Regions from separate parts of the Paenibacillus sp. cl141a genome, predicted to be linked through region 2. Evidence: predicted binding sites of a transcription regulator. Region 2 holds the regulator's gene; each other region holds the start of a gene.
What was found. Region 2 encodes Rex, which represses fermentation and respiration genes when NADH is low (regulators of the CRP and FNR family bind a similar motif). Its sites were predicted from a motif close to TTGTGAAATATTTCACAA; they were not measured.
Positions count from the first base shown of each region.

Region 1: BMX45_RS11845 (formate/nitrite transporter family protein) is a predicted target of Rex. The motif match lies at 1,863-1,880, and genes of this name have one in related genera.
Region 3: adhE (bifunctional acetaldehyde-CoA/alcohol dehydrogenase) is a predicted target of Rex. The motif match lies at 3,740-3,757, and genes of this name have one in related genera.

Region 1 is NZ_FNZO01000003.1:409,491-416,646, reverse strand. It holds gene BMX45_RS11850 (APC family permease) at 1-757, shown strand, start outside; gene BMX45_RS11845 (formate/nitrite transporter family protein) at 895-1,755, opposite strand; gene BMX45_RS11840 (MFS transporter) at 2,215-3,462, opposite strand; gene BMX45_RS11835 (TetR/AcrR family transcriptional regulator) at 3,579-4,172, opposite strand; gene BMX45_RS11830 (DUF4352 domain-containing protein) at 4,427-5,020, opposite strand; gene BMX45_RS11825 (FAD-dependent oxidoreductase) at 5,155-6,516, opposite strand; gene BMX45_RS11820 (SDR family oxidoreductase) at 6,943-7,156, shown strand, end outside.
Region 2 is NZ_FNZO01000006.1:116,369-123,524, forward strand. It holds gene BMX45_RS17945 (AAA family ATPase) at 1-352, opposite strand, end outside; gene BMX45_RS17950 (hypothetical protein) at 345-878, opposite strand; gene BMX45_RS17955 (cell wall elongation regulator TseB-like domain-containing protein) at 1,136-1,654, opposite strand; gene BMX45_RS17960 (amidohydrolase) at 1,686-2,987, opposite strand; gene BMX45_RS17965 (redox-sensing transcriptional repressor Rex) at 2,962-3,627, opposite strand; gene dinG (ATP-dependent DNA helicase DinG) at 3,693-6,569, opposite strand; gene BMX45_RS17975 (hypothetical protein) at 6,740-7,156, opposite strand, start outside.
Region 3 is NZ_FNZO01000006.1:283,019-290,174, forward strand. It holds gene pflB (formate C-acetyltransferase) at 1-735, opposite strand, end outside; gene adhE (bifunctional acetaldehyde-CoA/alcohol dehydrogenase) at 1,056-3,668, opposite strand; gene BMX45_RS18850 (Crp/Fnr family transcriptional regulator) at 3,943-4,668, shown strand; gene BMX45_RS18855 (asparagine synthase) at 4,758-4,916, shown strand; gene BMX45_RS18860 (formate/nitrite transporter family protein) at 5,298-6,086, opposite strand; gene nirD (nitrite reductase small subunit NirD) at 6,134-6,451, opposite strand; gene nirB (nitrite reductase large subunit NirB) at 6,545-7,156, opposite strand, start outside.

The DNA of each region.
Region 1 (7,156 bases), on a different contig from region 2:
CTCCATTCTGCTGCTGCTGGCTTTCGAAGGCAAAACCGAGCATCTGATTCCGCTGTATGCCGTCGGCGTGTTTATCCCGTTTACCCTCTCCCAGACGGGGATGATGGTGAAATGGATCCGCGAAAAGCCCGAAGGCTGGATCGTCAAGCTGATCATTAACACCACCGGCGCATGCATCAGCTTTATCGTGACCATGATCTTTTTCTTTACGAAATTCGCCCAGGTGTGGACCGTCCTGATATTCCTGCCGCTGATCATCTGGATTTTCACCCGGATCCGCAAGCATTACGAGGCGGTAGCGGACCAGCTCCGGATTACGACCTGCGAGCCGGTTAAGCCGATTGAGGGGAATGTCATCATCCTGCCTGTGGCAGGAATCACGCATGTGGTGGAGAACTCGCTGAATTACGCCAAATCGCTGGGAGCGGGCCAAATCATCGCAGTGTACGTGCCGTTCGAGCGGGAGGAGGAAGTCGCCTTCCAGGAAAAATGGAAAAAGTGGCAGCCGGACATCCGGCTGGTGACGCTGCACTCGCCTTATCGGAGCATCATTCAGCCGCTGACGAAATTCATCGATACCGTGCAGCGCAAGGCAAGCGAATCCGACTATCAGGTTACCGTCGTCATTCCGCAGTTCATTCCCAAGAAGGGCTGGCATAATTTCCTGCACAATCAATCCAGCCTGCTCATCCGGGCACATCTCCTGTATCGGAGAGACGTGATCATTACGACGGTTCCCTACCACTTAAAAAAATAGCGGGCTTGTTCCCTGCCTGATTCATTACGGCAGCCTCGCCCATCACGACAAAAAAGCTGCGATCAACCGATGCCTTTCATCAAGGACGGTTGAACGCAGCTTTTTCTTTAAACCAAAAGCTCGCCAGGCTTCCGGCATCAGGAAACGTTCTGCGCCGAATGAACCTGTTGAGGGACGCCGGCCGATGGCACAGGCGTCTGCTCGCCGCGCGGAGCGGCTGCGGCCTGTTTCTCCTTCTTTAAATACACGGTTCCGTATGTCGCCCCCACAAATAACGCGCCGCCAACGAAATTGCCCAGCCATACCGGAATGAAGTTCATCAGATACGCGCCCCAGCTGTAATAGCCTTCAAAAATCGCGGCCGGGATGAGAAACATGTTAGCCACCACGTGCTGAAATCCGATGGCGACAAACGCCATGGTCGGAAACCAGATCCCAAGAATTTTCCCGCTCATCTGATCCGATCCGTAGGAGAGCCATACGGCGAGGGCTACGAGCCAGTTGCACCCGATGCCCGACAGGAATGCTTGCAGGAAGCTGTCGTCCAGCTTATGCCCCGCCATGTCCACCAGCTTCTCCAGGTAAACGCCGCTGCCTGTCAGACCGGTCACATGGCCGAAAAAGTAAGCGACGAATAACGCACCCAACATATTGCTGACCGTGACAAGCGCTAAATTCCGCATCATCTCCTTCGTGGAAATTCGCCTCTTGAATCTGGCCAAGGACACGGCCATCATGTTGCCCGTCAGCAGCTCCCCGCCTGCAAGCAGGACAAGAATCAGGCCGACGGGGAATACCGCCGCGCCTATAAAACCGGCAATCCCTCCCCATTCCGGAGACGCTCCGGCAATCACGCGTATGTCAAGCAAAAAGCCGAGCGCAATAAATGCCCCCGCAAGGAATCCTAATATCATCACGTTTATGGCGGAGTTATGCGCTTTTTTCACCCCGTTCTCCACGGTAATCTCCGCAATGCGCTCAGGTTTATGGTAAGCCATGGTCACTCCCTCATTTCTTCCGCATCCGCCTTGTTCTATCTATCCGAATGCAGCTCATGGTATTCGTGTTTCGTTACCAACATTGTAACGCAGCTTCTTTGGCAAGAACGTGAATTATATCACGATCGTGTCCGTCAGGGACGGACATGTGCAGATATGATGTTCGGTATGCCATATGCTGACCACGCTGCAGCGAATAACATGGATCGGATTCGGCGTGGCCATTTACGCGAGATATGGATATAGGCACAGCACCTTGTCCATGGGTGGAGCTTCGGATCAACTTTAGCGGGGTGACTGCCTTTCGCTTCCCTCGAGGAATCGCATATGCCGAAAAAGCGGCGCCCGGTTTTCTCCGCGGCACCGCTCTTTTGGATTGCTTTTACCAGCACGAAATTTGTTCGTGTTGGATACCATTCTGCCAGATTCGGCTTAAATGTATAGATTTTTACTCACCTGCTAGGCTTTGGCCGCAGTCTCTACCCTGACAGGCGCCTCCGTTTCCTGCACCGGCACCTTGGCGATCGGCAGCTTCATGCTGATGAACGACGAGAGCAGGAATAGCGCGCCTGCCGTAAAATACACCACGACAATGGAGGTGACCGACATATACCATCCCGTCAGCCCGGAGCCGATGAGCAGCATGCCGGTAAATATCGGCGTCATCACGCCGTTCAGCCGGCCAATGAATTTTTCCTCCACCTGCTGCATCATCACCGCCATCAGGACCGTCTGCGCCATGGCCATCAGCACCCCGGTGACAAAGCGCATCGAGCCGGTCAGGATCGGCCACTGGGACAGCACCTCGACAAAGGTCGAGAATCCAAGGAAGGCCAGCCCGGCAAACAGCAAGTAGGAGCCTTTCACTTTGCCCGCAATCACCGCTGCGATCACACCGCCGATCAACATGCCCAAGCCCTCAAGCGCGGTGAACCACTGGACGCTGGACATCTCCAGCTGGAGACGCTCGGTGATGACAAAGATGTCAAGCGGCTGTACGAGCCCGCTGCCCAGCGCCAACAAAACATAGACCACCAGCAGCACCTTCAACAGCCGGCTGGAACCGATGTAGGCGAAGCCTGCCTTCATGTCCTTCACGAAAGAACCGGCCGACTCCGAGTTCTTCGAAGGTTCGTCCACGGTGGAAGGCAGAAAGGCCAACACGATCGCCGAAGCGCCGAACAGAACCAGCAAGCTGATTAAAGAGGCCTGCAATCCAAGTGCCTGATAAATCGTCGTGCCTACCATAGGCCCCAAAATGATAAACAGCGACATCGAGGTCTGGGATAACGCCGTGGCCGCGGGCACATGCTCATCCGGCAAACACCGCTTGATGATCTTCATGGACGATGGCTGCGAGAATTGCGACACGACGGCCGAGACCAGCGTCACCGCAAACACGGCCTGCCAATATCCCGCATACACAACAAACAAAATAAGCAGAATGGATATGAAGCTTAAAATATCCCCCCATATCATCGTTCGCTTGGGACGCCAACGGTCAGCCAGTACGCCGCCAACCATGGAAATCACGAAGATCGGCGCGTATTCAATCACGGTCAGCAGCGATACGGCGACCGGGTCATGGTTGCTCTGCTCCATAATAAAGAACAACAGCGCCATGTTGCGGATCCAGATCCCGATATTTTGCATAAAATCAGATACCATCAACAGTACGAACGCGCGGTTGCCAAACAAATGCTTCATACTCCATCCCCCTGTTAAAACCGACCATTCAGTTTATTTATATTTGCGAAAACGCCCTCTCCTGAAAATCAAAAGAAGCGTTTTTCGATAGATAAAACCACACATTGTATCCTACGCTATGAACCTTCACCCGATAACACACCGTTCAAAAAGTACATCACGCTCTTGCGGTACAGCTGCCTCAATTCCTCCTGGGACCGTTCGAAGTACGAAACCGACAACCCGTCCAGCAGCGATCCGAAAATAACGGCTATTTCGTCGATATCCTCTGCCGCTATGCGTCCCTCGTCCGCTCCCTCTGCCAGAATTTCGCGGTAGAGCATACGCGGACCTTGCAGAATCGCCAGCATTTCGCCCACAATCGTCTTATTTTCCGGCTGGTTGATATAGAATTCCTCCGCGATTTTGGTAAGCGGATTCTGGAAGTCGTCGACCATGTGATCGGCGATCCCGTACAGCTTCTCCTCAAAGCTGGCGTAACCGGCCTTTTTGTCGTCCCAGGCTTCCATCCATTCCCGATTCTGCTTTGTCAGCAGCTTAACGAACAAATCTTCCTTGCTCTCAAAGTGATAATAGATGCTTCCCTTGCTGGCCCCCGTATACTTGACCAGTTCATCCATTGACGTTGCTGCATATCCGCGCTGGATGAACAGCTCCTTGGCTTTATCCAGAATCATATCCCGCTTTCGCTGCGCTTTTTCTGATGACATCGGTGTGAGCACTCCTTGCCTTGGATTTAAAAGTCCGCATCAATCAGCGGAAACTCGTGATCCGTAATAATAAGATCTATTCTATGGATGCACATCATCCCTCATTAAAAACCGACTGTACGGTTTAATCATACGGTAAACCTTCCTCCATGTAAAGGAAGTTCCTCTGATACAACGAAAAAAGGATTTTGCCGAAGCAAAATCCTTGCCCACCTCGCACAATCCAAAATAACAACATGCGAGTTATTATTGCATTATTCCAAGGCCCAAATGGCTCTTCCTTCTTTCATCGGATCGCCGTAACTCAGCTGCAGCCCCTGAACGTCCTGCTTCACCTCGTACGGAATCTCGCCCGTCAGCTCGCCGCCCGGAGGAATGGTGCCGTCCAGCATCTTCACGTCATCCGTAATTGGAACCGTATAGTTAAGATCGCTTGAATCCGTCATGGAAAAAGACAGTGCCGAAGAGATGACCAACGGCTCCTGACCGTTGTTCTTCACGGTAATGTCGACCACCTTAAACGTATGGCCGGGCTGGGGCTTCAAGTACTCGTCGCCTTCGGAATCGCGTACGCCGTTCAGCGTGATGACCGCGCCGTGGTAATCGACCGTATCGCCTACAGCGGCAGGCTCGTCGATCGGTTTCGTCTCTCCATCGGCAGGTTGACCCTCCTCTTGGGATGGTTCTGCCGGCGGATTCTCTTCCGCCGCCCCCGTCTGATCGGCTCCCTCGCTATCCACGACAGCCGGCGGAGTTTCTGCCGGCGGGTCCGCCTGATTGCTGGAACATGCAGCCGTTAGCAGCATGGAGAACAACACAGCCGAGACCAGCATTATTTTTTTATTCATACTTTATCCTACCTCCTGAAAGTCGATATCGATATGTCCGGATATTTTCCAATTCGCTGTCAAAATCCATATTCCTTCTAAAACAAGTAAAAAGACCCCCGAATAAGGGGGTCTTCGTCATTGCCTTGAATGAATTAAGCGTGTATCGGCGCTTTGGTCTCAACCGCCGGCAAAGCCTGCAAGCCGGCCGTGTTAAGGAAATTCCACGGCTTATTGTAATGCGGCTGGAAGAAGAAATCGATGAAGGCCAGCTGGTCGATCGTCATGCGGTTCTGGATGCACACGGACAAGGTGTTGATGGACTGCGTCATATCCGCCTTGGAGATCACCTGTGCACCGAGCATCCGGCGGCTTTCCTGTTCATACACCACTTTCAGCGTAACCTCCTCGAAGGTAGGCATGAACTCCGGACGATAATGGTCTGTAATCGTGACCGTATCCACCTTCAAACCTTCATCCTTGGCCGCTCCCTCGGTTAATCCCGTCGAGGCAATGTTGTGTTCGTATATTTTCAATCCGGACGTACCCTGGGTTCCCATATAAGGCGTTGTGGGCTGCACCAAATTCCGTGCAACAAGCGTACCCATCCGGACAGCGTTGGTCGCCAGCGGAATGTACATCATTTTACCCGTCGGGTTATAGAGCACCGAGCAGCAATCGCCCGCTGCATAGACATCCTGCTTGCTGCTTTGCATATATGCGTCCACGACGATGGCGCCGTTCTTCAGCATATCGACCTGCCCCTTCAACAGCTCCGTATTCGGTCGGAAGCCGATGCAGAGAATGACCAGATCCGTGTCGATTTCCCCTTTGTCGGTGATGACCTTATTCACCTTGCCATCCTGGCCTTGGAAGGACGTCACGGTCTGCCCCATGGCCATCTCGATTCCTTTTTCACGGAACGATTCCTCGATCTTGCCGCTGAACTCAGGATCCAGGTATTTGTTCAGAATCCGATCGGCACTGTCGATCAAAGTCACCTGCTTGCCGTTCTGTTGGAAGGCCTCCACCAGCTCCACGCCGATGTAACCAGCGCCGACAACGGTAATATGTTTCGCTCCTTGCGCTTTATCAATGATCGCGTTGGAATGATCGTAGTTTTTGCAGAGCAAAATATTATTCAAATCGATGCCTTCAAGCTTCGGTACGATCGGCCAGGATCCGGTGGTAACAATCAGTTTGTCATAGGTATCCTCAAACGTATCCTCCGTGGCCAGATTGCGGACCTTCAAGGTTTTCCGGTCCGTATCCACCGAGATGATCTCATGCTTCATCTTGGTTTCGACACCAAGCTCGTCGAGTTTCTGCGGCGAAGAATAGAACAACCCGTCCGGATCCTTCACAACGCCCCCGACGTAAAGCGCAATGCCGCACGACAAGAATGAGATGTTATCATTGCGTTCGTAAACGGTAATCTGTGCATCGGGATAAAGTTTGGCGGTATTCACGATGGCGGACGTTCCTGCATGGGTACAACCGATAACTGCAACTTTCATGGTTTTTCCTCCTCCAAGTATGAAGCTTTATATTGGTTTAAGATGATCATTTTTGCCTGGATTCATGCTTGGTAACGCTTGTTGAGCATGAACGGGTGACTGGTAGTTCTAATTGTGAATAATTTCACTTCATGACCTTATTATAATGTGATTTATTTCACAGTTCAATAGGCGAGTTGCGTTATTCACATATTGTTCATAATTTCACATAGTGGGAATGATGAATGATCTTGACTCCAAGATTAATGTCTTGATGCCACCGAATAAGGTGAAATCGAGAATACCGGTACGGGATCTGGGGAAGCTAAAAGAGGCCCGCTTGCCAACATTCTCGAGATACCGGAATAGGTTTTTCTTATTAATAACGGATTATTCCCTTTTTGAAACAATCGGCTACGGGTAATGATGTGCAGGAGGTGCTTTATCATGACAACCGTATTTGTTGCCGGAGCGCATGGTAATACCGGAAGACGGATCGCGAAGCTTCTCGCCGAGAAGGGGTATCAAGTCCGCGGCCTGATCCCGGATGAGATTCATAAACGGAAGATGGAGCAAGAGGGTGCCGAGGGAATTATCGGTGATTTGACGCAGTCTTATTCCGATGGTTTAAGGGACGTTGACGCCGTCATCTGCGCAGTTG
Region 2 (7,156 bases):
TCTTCCCTGTTCCCGGAGGCCCTGTGAGAAGAATCCCCTTCAATGGACGTATGCCGAATTTCTTGATATCTTCGTGACGAATCAGAAAATCCAATGCTTCCCGCAGCTCCTGCTTAGCGTTATCCTGCCCGCCGATTTCCTCGAACGTCAGCTTGGCCGGACCGCTCTTCTTCCGCTTTCGCTCATTTCCGGCACCAACCGCGATGCCGCCCTTCATCTTGGCTATAAACAGCAAGCCGCCTACGAGTCCTGCCGCTATTAAGAGAGGCACGATATTCACGCCGACAAACACAAGGAATACCAACAATACCGGAATGAAGCCTAACATGATTTCTTTTGCTAGTTTAGGCATGATTCCACACCTCCATTTTGCCAGGTTGACGCGGCAAGATTATAAATTTACCAGACTTGCCGTCTGACAAGCTGACATAGACATTGGTGTCATCGATCGTTGCTTTTGCTTTCAAATTCGGCGACTGGGCAGCCAGCTGCTCGAGCGATGATTGAATATCGGTATACTGCTTATTGTCCATCGCTTCGGCAACCGACAGCATCGCTTGCTCCCACCATTGATCCAATGCTCCCGAGGAATGGTCCTCCACCTGGATTCTCAATTCCCGCTTGCCGATCACGGACTTGCCTTCCTGCTTAATATGCTGAACCAGACCTTGTAAATTCGCATCCGGAGCCAAATCAAGATTCAAAGTCACGGTATCCTGTTTAATATCTATATGAGAACTTTTCACGCCATCGTATTGTGACACAACCGTTGCGAGCGGATTCTGCAAAGCCATCTGCCGATACAGAAACCAACCGCCAAAGAGGACTGATGCTGAGATCACGACAGTCAGCATGATAGGTACAATGCGCAGTTTCATGAAGTTCCTCCTTCAATTCCAATATGAAATTTTGTATAGCAATCGCAGCACAATAATACATATAACAGCGATATATTGCGACGCATGTAATTGATCTGCTCAATTCGTACAAGTACGAGTATATCACATCTTATATACTTTTTCATGCTTGTCTGTGAAAATATTTAGAACAGTTTTTCCAATTTATTTCTGTATGCGCTTACATGTTTATGTGCCAAAGAGGCATCCCTATAAGGGACGCCTTGTTATTTGTTTTCTTATTGATTAGGAAGAATAATATCATTTCCGATGGCGTTTCCGTCTTGAAAACGATAGAATCGGTAACCTCGCTGTCCGTTGTTTTCATATTGCAGCTGCCAGGCATACTCGCCTTCATACATTCCCGGCAGCAATCGCTTGATGACCGCACCCGGCATTTCGTTACGGATCTGGTCCCGCATCACGTCCTCTGACAGGCCCGTATTCAATAACACGGACTGAACGGCATCCGCCCCTTCAACAGGAACGTTATCGTCCGTAAACTTCACCCAAACCATACGGTCTTGATTGTCTTTATCTTTCCCGCTGACCACCCAGTAGTTATTGTCCTCGCCCCATACCGATTTATAGGTCTTGTCGGACGAGACCAATTGGCCATGCTGTTTCGCTGCAAGGATCGCCATTCTTTCTTCATTCCACGTATCTTTCATAACATAGGAATAATAGAGCTGTAGGCCAAGCAATAGCAGCAGGACGCCGGACACGCTCAGCAATATCCACTTCGTTTTTTTCTTCAAATCCGTCTTCCTCGCTCCCCTTGATTATTCCCTAGAGGGTTGTAAGACGCTCAAATGCACGCTGCGCTTCCCGGCGGATGCGTTCCTCGTCGAGCGTAAGGCTCGCGCCATTCTTCACCACCTGCTTGCCGTCAACCCATACATGCTCTACATCCTTCGCGCTGGCAGAGTAAATCGCGTGAGAAATATAGTCGGTCCGCGGAAGGAAATGCGCCTGATCCGTATTCAAAGCGATCATATCGGCTTTCATACCTACCGCGAGCGTACCGATATCCTCAAGGAAAGCGGACTTGGCTCCGTACTCCGTACCCATTCGAAGCGCTTCGGAGGCCGGAATGGCCGTCGGATCCCCGCTTACTCCTTTATGGATCAGGGCAGCCAGCCGCATCTCTTCGAACATATCCAGGTTATTGTTGCTAGCAGGTCCGTCGGTACCGAGCGACACCGTTACACCGGCTTTCAACAGCGCAGGTACGCGGGCGACTCCGCTGGCAAGCTTCAAATTGCTACCGGGATTATGCGATACGGCTACTTGATGCTTGGCCAAGACTTCGATTTCTTCATCGGTCAGATGAACGGCATGCGCGAGGAGCGTAGGACGGGAGAACATGCCCAGCTTCTCCAAATGGGCAACGGGGCGAAGCCCGTAGTCCTTAACATTCTGAGCCACTTCGGTTTCCGTTTCGGACATATGGGTATGCAAAGGCAGGTTCAAGTCATGGGATGCTTGAACGAATTTTTCGATGAAATCCGGCGGGCAAGTATAAGGCGCGTGCGGCGAGATCATCGTCGTAATTCTGCCGTCAGCCTTGCCATGCCAATCCTTCGCGAATGCCACCGCTTCGTCCAGCTTCTGCTGCTGTACCTCGGGCGGGCATAGACCGATTACGCCGCGCGTCAGGACGCCGCGCATTCCTGAGTCCTGGACAACCTTCGCGACCTGATCCATATGGTCATACATATCCACAAACGTCGTGGTTCCGCCCTTGATCATCTCCAGCACGGAGAGCGATGTGCCCCAATAAACGTCGTCTGACGTGAATTTGGCTTCCATCGGCCACATTTTTTCCTGAAGCCATACCTGCAACGCCAGATCGTCGCCATAACCGCGGAGAAGCGACATGGCGGCATGTCCATGCGTGTTCACCAATCCAGGCAGGAAAAACAGATGGGTTCCGTCGATAATCTCTGTTCCCTCTTCCACGACGGGCTCCTCTTCGCCCAGGTACGTGATCCGGTCGCTATCGACCACCATATATCCCCGAAGCACGGATTGGCCTTCCCCTAGTACTGCAAACGTTCCGTTCTTAACCATCCACTTCGTTGTTGTCATGTGCTGCATCCTCCTTGCCGTTATCCAAATAATAGGCCAAACTTTGCAAATCCGTTGTAAAATCAGCCGTATGAATCCGGATATGGGCCGGGGCTTTCAGGATGGTTGGCGCAAAGTTCAGAATCGCCTCGATCCCTGAGGCGATAAGCTGATTCGCTACGTTCTGCGCTTCGAAATCCGGAACGGTGATAATCCCGATTCGAATGCCGTGCTCATGAACCGTCTTCTCCAGCTCTTCCATCGGCTGTACGACCAAATTGTTAATTTTCATACCAACTTTGGGAGAATACGAATCGAAAATCGCCACAATCTTCATATTATCCTTCAGGAATGCATTGTAATTCGATAATGCATGTCCAAGATTACCGGCCCCGACCAATGCGACATTGATCTTCTGGTCCAGCTTCAGAATCTGGCGAATCTTCTCGATCAGATATGAAACATCATATCCGATCCCTTTCCGTCCAAAATCACCGAAATACGCCAGGTCCTTACGAATTTGAGCAGGATTGAGGTCCAGCTTCTGTCCCAGCTCCTGGGAGGAAACCGTGGAAACCTCCCTTTTCTGAAGCTCATTCAAATAGCGCAAGTATACAGGTAATCTGCGGACCACGGCTTCCGAAATTTTTTCCGATTTCATGCATGCTCCCCCTAATAATAGGTTAATAACTACATCTTTTTTTGTTGATCGTGCTTGGTTTCACTTTATTCAGCTCGGTTCCCCGCGCTTGCCTCTTCCTGCAGCCATTCCGAGATTCGGGGAACGATCCCCTCTGTCGGCATGTGCTCCATCTTCGGCCCCGGCAAGGAATATAAGAAATACTTCCCGTAATAGGATTCAATGACCCGGGTATCGTACACGATCACGATCCCTTTATCTTGTGCTGTTCGCACCAGGCGCCCAAACCCCTGTTTGAAACGAATGACCGCTTGCGGAACCGAAAGCTTCATGAAGGGATTCTTCTTCTGCTGCTGCAGCAGTTCGCTCTTGGCTTCGACCAAGGGGTGATTCGGCGGCTGGAACGGCAGCCGGACGATGGCTAGACAAGTCAGCGCCTCACCCGGGATGTCTACCCCTTCCCAGAAGGAGCTGGTGCCCAGCAGCACGGAAGCGCTGCTGTCCTGAAATCTTCGGATTAACTTGGTACGGCTGGTTCCGTCCATACCTTGTCCCAATACCGTGATGTCGCTTGATGCCAGCGCTTCTTTCAGCGGCTCGTGCACCTGGCGCAGCATCCGGTACGAAGTGAAAAGGACGAGCATGCGGCCATGCGTAGCCACGGCCGTATCGGCCAAAGACTTCACCAGCGTATTCACAAAGAGTGCATCCCCGACCGATCCCTTCACGCTCGGAAAATCGCGCGGCACGACAAGTAGGGCCTGTTCCCTGTAATTAAACGGGGACGGGAGCTGAACGGTGTTCAGGTTCCCCGCTTCAGCCGCTTCCTGAAGACCCAGGTTCTCGATCATGAACTGAAACGATTTGTCCACCGACAAGGTCGCCGATGTCAGAATCACGCTTTGTTTCTTGTCAAAAAACAATTCCTTCAAATGAGTGCTCACGTCGACGGGCACGGCATACAACTGCAGCGATTTGCTGCGGAAATTGCCGTTCGCCTCCATCCAGTAGACGGTGCCCTCATCGTTCAAGGCCATGAAGGAGCGCAGGTCTTCGCGATGCGCGGCCAGGTCCTTAAACAGGCCCGATAGGTCGGTTAACAGGCTGTCTGCGCTATAGTCATCCAAATCTTCCTTCATTTCGGCGATCAGCTTATCGCCCTTGCGTACGACATCGCCCAGCGTCAGATGAATTTGATGCTCCAGTTCGGCCATCGATTCCCAATCCTTCGGCTTCTTAAGCGGGGACAGGCGGAGCGAGAATTGGCCGGCATCTCCCGGAGAAGCGTCTCCGCGTTCCGGAAGCAGTCCGAACAATTGATCGCTGAGCCGATCCCAGTTCTCTTTTGCGGTAATCAGGTCCGGGTACAAACGGTCGATGACGGAAGACCATTCGACAGCCTTCTCGTGCGGCGAAGCTTGCAGCAGCTGGCGCAGAGCCGGGAGCTGCCCGCTTCGGCTGTCTTTGTACATGCGGGTCAAGGTATGGACCACCGAAAAATACTTTATCTGCAAGCCAAGGTGCTTGCCGGCGACATCCTCAAGATGATGCGCTTCGTCGATGACGAGGCGCTCATAGCTTGGCAGCAGCTGATGATTCGCCTTCACGTCGGTGAACAGCTTCGAATGGTTCGTAATGACGACATCCGCAATGCCTGCTTCATGCTTGGCCCTGTGATAATAGCATTTGCGGAACCAAGGGCAGGCGCGTCCAAGGCAAGAATCCGAATCGCTGGAGATGGTTTCCCAGAAATCCCCTCCGCGTCCGCCAAGGTTTAGCTCTTCATCATCCCCGTTCTCCGTCTGGGTCAGCCAGACCAGCATCTGGGCCGCCGTGATTACGTCTTCCTTCGGGGAATGAAAATCTCTTCTATTTATTTTATGTTCAAATTTTCTCAAACACAAATAATGTCCCCTGCCCTTGAAAATGGCCGCCTTAAAAGGAAAAGGAACAACCTGGGTGAGCAGGGGAATATCCCTGTCACGCAGCTGTTCTTGAAGGTTGATCGTATGCGTGCTCACCATAACCTTCTGTTCCTGCTTCACGCTTTGATAGATCGACGGCAGCAAATATCCAAGCGATTTGCCAGTTCCCGTGCCTGCTTCGATCAATAGATGTTTATTGTCATCCAGCGCCTGCATCACTTCCTGGAACATCATGTCCTGGGCATCCCTGCTCTCGTAATGAGGCAGCGTTTCCTTGAGGCGTTCACGAACATCGTTCATGTATTGCTCGAAGCTTACATCGGCCAAGGGGTTCGGCTCCGTCTCATCCCTGACAGGTGCTATATCGTTCCAATCATCCACCGCCAAGGCAAACTGGCGGTAGTACGTATGGGTGTCTCCCGCTTGTACGGCTTGGAGCTCCCTGTCGGAACGAATGCCGTCAAAGAACCAGGCCAAGTCGCTGTCCTCGTCGGCAAACAGGTCGCTTAAACGCTGAATGGTGAGCAGCGGAAGCTCATCGATCTCCTCCAAACATTTCAGCAGCGCATAGGCTGTAGCAAGCGCATCGCTGTCCGCCTGGTGCGGACGGTCATGCTCCAGGCCGAAATGAGAGGACACCATCCCGAGCTGGTAGGACGGGAGCGAGGGAAAGCATATTTTTAAGAAGTGCATCGTATCTAGAATACGGCCGCTGAACGGTAAATAGCCGCAGCGATCGAGCGCGTTTTGCAAAAAGTTAAAATCAAAAGCGACGTTATGTCCAACCAATACGACATCGTCGAGCATGGGCACAAGTTCCATCATCATTTCTTCCAATGACGGAGCATCCGCTACATCACTGTCGGAAATGCCGGTTAAACCGGTAATAAAAGGAGGGATCGGAATCCCGGGATTGACATAGGTGCCGTATACGCGGGAGATGCTTCGATCCTCTTCGATGATGGCCAGTCCAACCTGAATGATTTCATCTGCAGACTGGTTGCCCGTAGTTTCAAAATCCAATACGGCAAATTTCATTTCGATAAAATCCCTTTCCTCCAGACTAATTAACAGCATACCAGAAGTTGCGGGTTTTGAACATTCCGGGTAAAAAATCCCCTGCCTCTCTGTACCGCTCCCGTACGCAAAAAGCGATGCCAAAGTCTCAAGGGTGAGCTCTGGCATCGCTTCTTGTTGGGGCTTGATTTCTACAGCAAAGAGATCAACTGGCTGCCGTACTGGAGCTCGCCGCGATTCTGCTTGCAGACCTCCAGGTTGATCATGGGGTCGGGAAGCGTCGGATCGCTGTGAATCGCCAGTGCAAAATGTTCCTCGGCCTTTGCTTGTTGTCCATTCAACACCTCGATGCATCCAAGCGCATTGTGGATCATCGCCCGAAGCTTCCTGTTGTCAGCCAGGGGCAGGATGGAGATCAATACTTCGGATGCTTGGGCGGTTTGCCCCAAATACAGATGGGACATGGCAATGTACAACTTGATCAGAAGGCTGTCCGGAAATACCGCAGCGGCTGCATCAAACTGCTGTATGGCCGGCTGGAACATCAACAGCTTGTAGTAACCTTGACCGCGAACGAACGCATCAAGCTGCAATTCAGGCGCTTCGGT
Region 3 (7,156 bases), 170 kb from region 2:
CGTATTCGCCGGTTTGGAAATGTCAAAGCCGTGCATGCCGGCCATTTCTTTCAGTTCCTTGAGGGCGCGCATTTGTTCGGACAGCTCTTCCCGCAGACGGATCACCGGCTCGTCCATGGCGTCCACTTCAAGCTCGCCGAGTTCTCTCAGTTTGTCCTGGATCAGCGCGTCCACGCCGTATAACGATACTCTGCGGTAGTCGCCGATGATGCGGCCGCGGCCGTATGCATCGGGAAGACCCGTAATAATCCCGGCTTTGCGCGCTGCTCTCATCTCCGGAGTATAGGCATCGAATACGCCCTGGTTATGCGTTTTGCGGATGCCGTTGAAGATATCCACCACCGCCTGCGGCATTTCGAAGCCGTATGCGTTGCACGCATCAATCATCATCCGGATGCCCCCGAAAGGCTGAATCGAGCGTTTGAACGGCTCATCGGTCTGCACGCCGACGATCTGTTCTTTATCTTTATCCAAGTAGCCAGGCCGGTGGGAGGTGATGGTGGAAGGCGTATGGACATCCACGTCCAAAACCCCGCCGTTATCCCGTTCCTTCTTGGTTAAATCCGATACGATATCCCACAGTGCCTTGGTGTTGTCCGTAGGTCCCGCCAAGAAATCATCAGAGCCATAATAAGGGGTAATATTCTCTGCAATAAAATCGTTAACATCAATGTGCTTGGTCCATTTACCTGATTTAAAACCTTTCCAGCCAACTTCTTTTTCAATCACCGACATATTGAATCCCTCCTAGATTATGCTGCAGCTTGCAGGGACTGGCGGGACCACACATTGATCTATCTCAGACCTTTAATGTGATTATTTTCACGATCAATGGCACCTCTGCCCCGCCATATGCCTTCAAGCTTCTATATCAAAGATCTGAGATTCAGCTTTCTGCTACACCTTTATTGTAGTCCTGTTGATCCGCAGCATCTGTGATAAAAATCACAAAGTTGTGGTTACCCGTGATGTTTATCACTCTGACTCCGGGCTTCCCTGGCTTCTACCATCATATATAATGGAATTTAGGATCAGCCTTCTGCCCCTTTCCTGGATTAGAAACGTCCATAGAAGGCGTTGCGATATACTTCTGCAAGCTCTGTCACCAGCGGCAGCTTCGGATTGCTGGTCGTGCACTGATCTTCGAAAGCCCGGTCGGCCAAATGCTCGACGTTTTTCTCGAAGTCCTGTGGATCGATGCCAAGCTGCTGGAACGATTCCTCGATGCCAAGTTTGCTGTTCAGCTCGCGGATGGCGGCGATCAGGCTGTTTACGCCCTCTTCCGTCGTTCTTGCCGGCAGTCCAAGAATCCGTGCGATCTCGGCATATCTTTCATCGGCCACAAAGTGGGTGTATTTCGGCCATGCCGCGAATTTCGTTGGCTTTTTGGCATTGTAGCGAATGACGTGCGGCATCAGTATGGCATTGGTCCGTCCGTGCGCCGTATGGTACTGTCCCCCCCATTTATGCGCCAGACTGTGGTTGATGCCCAGGAACGCGTTCGCAAAGGCCATGCCTGCAAGCGTCGAAGCATTATGCATTTTCTCGCGGGCGAGTTTGTCGCCGGTCAGCGCCGATTGCTCAAGATACTGGAACACCAGCTGGATGGCTTTGATGGCAAGCCCATCCGTGTAATCGCTAGCCATCACCGATACGTAGGCTTCAATCGCATGCGTCAGGACGTCCATGCCGGTATCGGCCACCGCCGTTTTAGGCAAGGTGTACACGAATTCCGGATCGATGATCGCCACATCCGGCGTCAGCTCATAGTCTGCCAGCGGGTATTTGGTATTTCCCTGCACTTTGTCCGTGATGACGGCAAACGAAGTTACTTCCGAGCCCGTTCCCGACGTTGTCGGTATGGCTACGAATTTCGCCTTCCGTCCGAGCTTCGGATATTTATAGACCCGTTTGCGGATATCCATGAATTTTTGTTTCAGGTTGTTGAAGTCCGTATCCGGATATTCATAGAACAGCCACATCGCTTTTGCGGCATCCATAGGCGATCCGCCGCCGAGGGCGATGATGCAGTCCGGCTGGAACCGTTCCAACATCTCCGTACCCCGTTCTACGGTCGTTGTCGAAGGATCCGGCTCGACTTCCGAGAACACCTCGATGGCTACCGGCTGTCTGCGCTGGCGCAGGTAATGCTCTACCCGCTCCACATATCCCAGCTTCACCATCATGGGGTCAGTTACGATCGCGACGCGGGTGATGTCAGGCATTTTGGCGAGATACTGTGTCGAGCCTTTTTCAAAGTAAATTTTGTCCGGTACTTTAAACCACTGCATATTCACGGTTCTGCGGTTCACCCTTTTCACGTTGATGAGATTGACGGCCGTCACGTTCGACGACGTAGAATTCCGGCCATACGAACCGCAGCCAAGCGTCAGCGATGGCAGGTTCGTGTTGTAGATATCCCCGATGCCGCCTTGCGAGGAAGGCTGGTTGACCAGGATGCGGCAGGTCTTCATGCGATCCGAGAATTGCAGGATGACGTCCTCATTGTGCGAGTGGATGACCGACGAGTGGCCCATGCCGCCAAAAGCAACCATCTCTTCGGCGCGCTTAATGCCCTCTTCCGCGTCTTTCACTTTATAGCAGGCCAGCACCGGGCTCAGCTTCTCGGCGGACAACGGATAAGCAGGACCGACTCCCTCCAGCTCGGCGACCAGGATCTTGGTGCTTTCCGGCACCTCAAAGCCGCAAGCCTCGGCAATCTTGGCTGCCGGCTGTCCGACGATGGTAGGATTGACGGCGCATTTATCCGCTACCATGGCATGCGCTGTCAGCTTCGCCAGCTCTTCCTTGTTCACGAAATAACAGCCGCTGGCGATCATTTTTTTCTTCACGGTATGATAGATCGGCTCCTCGATAATGACGGCTTGCTCGGATGCGCAGATCATGCCGTTATCAAACGTCTTGGATAGAATCAAGTCGTTCACCGCTTGATCGAGGTCCGCGCTCTTCTCGATGAAGCACGGCACGTTGCCGGGACCTACGCCGAGCGCTGGCTTGCCGCAGCTGTATGCTGCTTTGACCATCGCCGATCCGCCCGTAGCCAGAATGCAGGCAACGTCAGGATGGTTCATGAGTGTATTGGTTTTATCCATGGAAGGAGCCTCGATCCACTGGATGCAGTCGGCCGGAGCGCCTTGTTTCACGGCGGCGTCCCGCAGGATGAGCGCGGCTTCCCTGCTGCATGCCTGCGCGGATGGATGGAAACCGAAGATGATCGGGTTTCTTGTTTTGATGGAGATCAGCGCCTTGAATATGGTGGTCGAGGTCGGATTGGTTACCGGTGTGATCCCCATGATGATCCCGATCGGCTCCGCAATTTTTTGGAAGCTGTCATAGGCATTGTCTTCGATGATACCTACCGTTTTGTCGTACTTGATGCTGTTGTGGATATACTCCGTGGCAAACAGGTTTTTGATGATTTTGTCTTCATACACGCCGCGGCCCGTTTCTTCAACCGCCATTTTCGCCAGCTGCATGTGCTTCTCAAGTCCGGCCATGGCCATGGCCTGCACAATTCCGTCGACTTGCTCCTGATCGAGTTTCATAAACTTTTCTTTTGCCCGATTCGCCTTGTCGATCAGACCTTGAATGTACTCTGCTGCCGTTTGTCCCTTCACTTCAACCGTTGTTCCTTTGCTCACAGCCATATCTCTCATCCTCCCATGGTTCATGTTCTTTCTGTCTACGCTTCGATCGTAACACAGACGCTCCTTAAATCATGTGAAATATTTCACAATATTAAAATTTTTCTTTTCTGTGTGATTTATACCTGTCTTTTCCCTCTTTCAAGTGAAAGAGATCACAATGTTTGAAATTTCGCCATGATTTCCCTCTTGTTCCGCCCCACAAGTGAATGTTTTCACGTTATAATGTATTTAAAGATTAAACAGATCAAATTTTAGGATGTTAGGGGATACCACCATGAAAACTGTAGACCATGTAATGGAAATCGAAAACTTAGGGAACACGCAGTGCTTCTCGGAACAAAACCGCAACCGTCTGCTGGTCACCATGAAGGAAAGGGTACTCCCTGAAGGATCGCATTTGTTCTGGGAAGGCGACTTCGCCGACAAGCTGTACTTCGTTAAACAAGGAAGAATTAAATTAACCAAATCGACGGATGAAGGCAAAGAGCTTATTCTATATATGTACCATCCAGGAGACATGGTCGGGCAAGCCGATCCATTCTTTAGCAACAACCACAGTTTTTCGGCAGAGGTGCTTGAGGACAGCGTAGTCGGGGTCATCGAGCACAAGGATCTGGAGCTGCTGATCTGCCAGCATTGCGACTTCGCGATTGATTTCATGAAGTGGATGGGTATACACCACCGCATCACGCAGACCAAATTCCGTGATCTCATGATGTACGGCAAGCCCGGCGCATTAACGTCGACGCTGATTCGTCTGGGCAATACCTACGGACAGCATCAAGAGGATGACACCATTCTCATCAACAAAAAGATCACCCACACCGATCTTTCAAACATGATCGGGGCCACCCGCGAAAGCGTGAACCGGATGTTGAGCGACCTTCGCAAAAAGGACGCCATCGAATATGCCGGCGGCATGATTGTTATCAAGGATCTGCCGATGCTGCAGGAAATTTGCCACTGCGAGCTGTGTCCGAACGAAATCTGCCGGATTTGATCCCCTAAAGCCCCTTTGGTGCATAATATACGGGCATCTGCTTACAATAAACCTTGTCTTTCCAAACCAAATCAAAGGGAGTGCTCAGCATGCGTGAAGGTTTGATTCCTGCTGTTCTTGGAACCGTGGTTTCTGCTTCGGGTGCCGCTCTGCTTTGCAGCAAGTATAAATTTGCCGCAACCGGTATTCTAGGCTTCGGACTGGCTCATATGGTGCTTGGTGCGATCGACCTTGTGGAACATCGGTAAACGATTTGGAAGGCAAGATTCTCACGGCTGTCCTTTCAGTTCAATGACTGAGGAGGACAGCTTATTTATGCTATTGCCCTCCTCATCCATTCAGCGATGAGACATATCCAAAAAAGCGGATTTCCCAAAAGAACATTACATCTGACGGGATGCCCACTTTTTCTGTTTGGAGACGTTCCGTGTGCGCATCGCTCCTCCCATCGCCTTTGTCCCCAAATTTCTTGGAATGGTCGTATTGTATACAAGAAAGAAACCGTTGCTTGGCAAATGGACGAATAACAGACCATTAACCAAGAACGGTTTCTTTGTTTATTCACCAGGTTGGACTTCATCTGACAATGTAGGCGGATGAAATTCCTCCTCAACACCGCCTATCATTGCCTACTTTTGCTTGCTCCCTTTTCCCGAAGAGATAAACCAGTAAGCCATGCCTACAAACAATCCGCCGCCAATGATATTCCCCAGCGTGACCGGCACCATGTTGCTGATCCAGCCGCCGATGGATACCGTCTCGGGATGTCCCGGCAAAATCGTCGCCAGCGTCAGAAGCGACATGTTCGCTACGCTATGCTCATACCCTGTCGCAATGAAGGCAAACAGGCACCACCATATTAAAATCAGTTTCGTGGTTTCTCCTTTGGCCCGAATCCCCATCCACAGGGCCAGACATACAAGCCAGTTACATAATATGCCTCTAAAAAACAGCTCCATGAACGGATCGTTCATTTTCTTGGCCGCTGCCGTGAAGATGAGATGATCGGGCGGCAGCCCTTTGAACAGGCCGGAAGCATAAATCAGATAGCTGAGCAGGATCGCTCCCGCCAAATTGCCGATAAACACAAGTCCCCAATTTTTCAGCGTGTCCCCCATCGTCGTTCGTTTAGATAACGTGCTTATCGTAAAAAACATATGATTTCCGGTGAACAGCTCTGAACCGGCAAACACAACCAACGTGAGCGCAATCCCGAATGCGGCTCCCATGACGAGGGACTGGAAAGGCGAACCGGCGGCTGCCAGCGGCGCGCCCAGCTTAAAGATTAATACGATCCCAATGCCGACATAAGCACCGGCCAGCATGGCCGATACCATGTAACGCAGCAAGTTGTTGTTCATCTGCTCTTTTTTCGCGACCGCGGCATTGACGACGGCTTCCACATCATTGTTAAACATGGGTTACCACCTCTTGGTTTCGTCTGTTGAAGCTGCTTATTACGGCCTTATACACCTACCTCAACCTTTCCGTCCACGGCGCGAACCGGATATATCCGAACTTGGCCCTTATCCGGAGCCTGCACAAGCCCTGTCGAAAGCTCGATTTTCCAATCGTGTAACGGATCGTAAATGTAATGCCCGGATACGATGGCTTCGGCTAACGGACCTCCTTTGGGATGCGGGCTTTTATTCTCCAGAGCAAACCATTGATGATCCGAGGTCCGGAAGACGGCAATCTCCCGGTCACCGATTTGGACCACCCTTCCGAGTTGCGACAGAAATTCATGTTCATTCCCTACCGTGATATAAGTTCCGGTTTCCATAATACGCAGCCTCCACTTCTCTTGTTCGATTCCTATCCAAGCCATAAGCTCTCTATAATCCGGCAGTCAAGGGGGAATCGTTCTCCCCCTGGATTACTTGCTGCCGACCGGTCTTGCGTCCTGGAACAGCGTATTGCGCAGCTTATCGTCGTTCAGCACTTTCTTCCACGGATCTTCCACTTGCTGCAGGGCCAGCTCTATTCTTCCCACCAGATCCTTGCGCTGTTTAGCATCATCAAGGACCGCCGCACGGATTTGTTCCAGTCCCAGACGCTCTACCCATTCCGACGTTCTCTCGAGGTACTTGCCGGTCTCACGGTAGTACTGCATCAAGGCGCCGCAGATCTCGATCAGTTCCTCGTCCGTTTTCACTTTACAGAACGAATCGGCCAGGCGCGCCTTTGTTCCGCCGTTGCCTCCGACAAATATCTCCCATCCGCCGTCATTGCCGACGATCCCGATGTCCTTCGTGCACGATTCGGCACAATTTCGCGGACATCCGTTGACCGCCATTTTAAACTTCGCCGGAAAGTCCAGCCGCTCGAATTTCTCCTCGAGGAATGCACCCATGCCCATCGAATCCTGCGTGCCGAAGCGGCAGAATTGGGAGCCTACGCAGGTCTTGACGGTCCGCAGCGATTTGGCATAAGCATAACCGGACGGCATATCCAGCTCTTCCCATACGCTTGGCAGATCCTCCTTCTT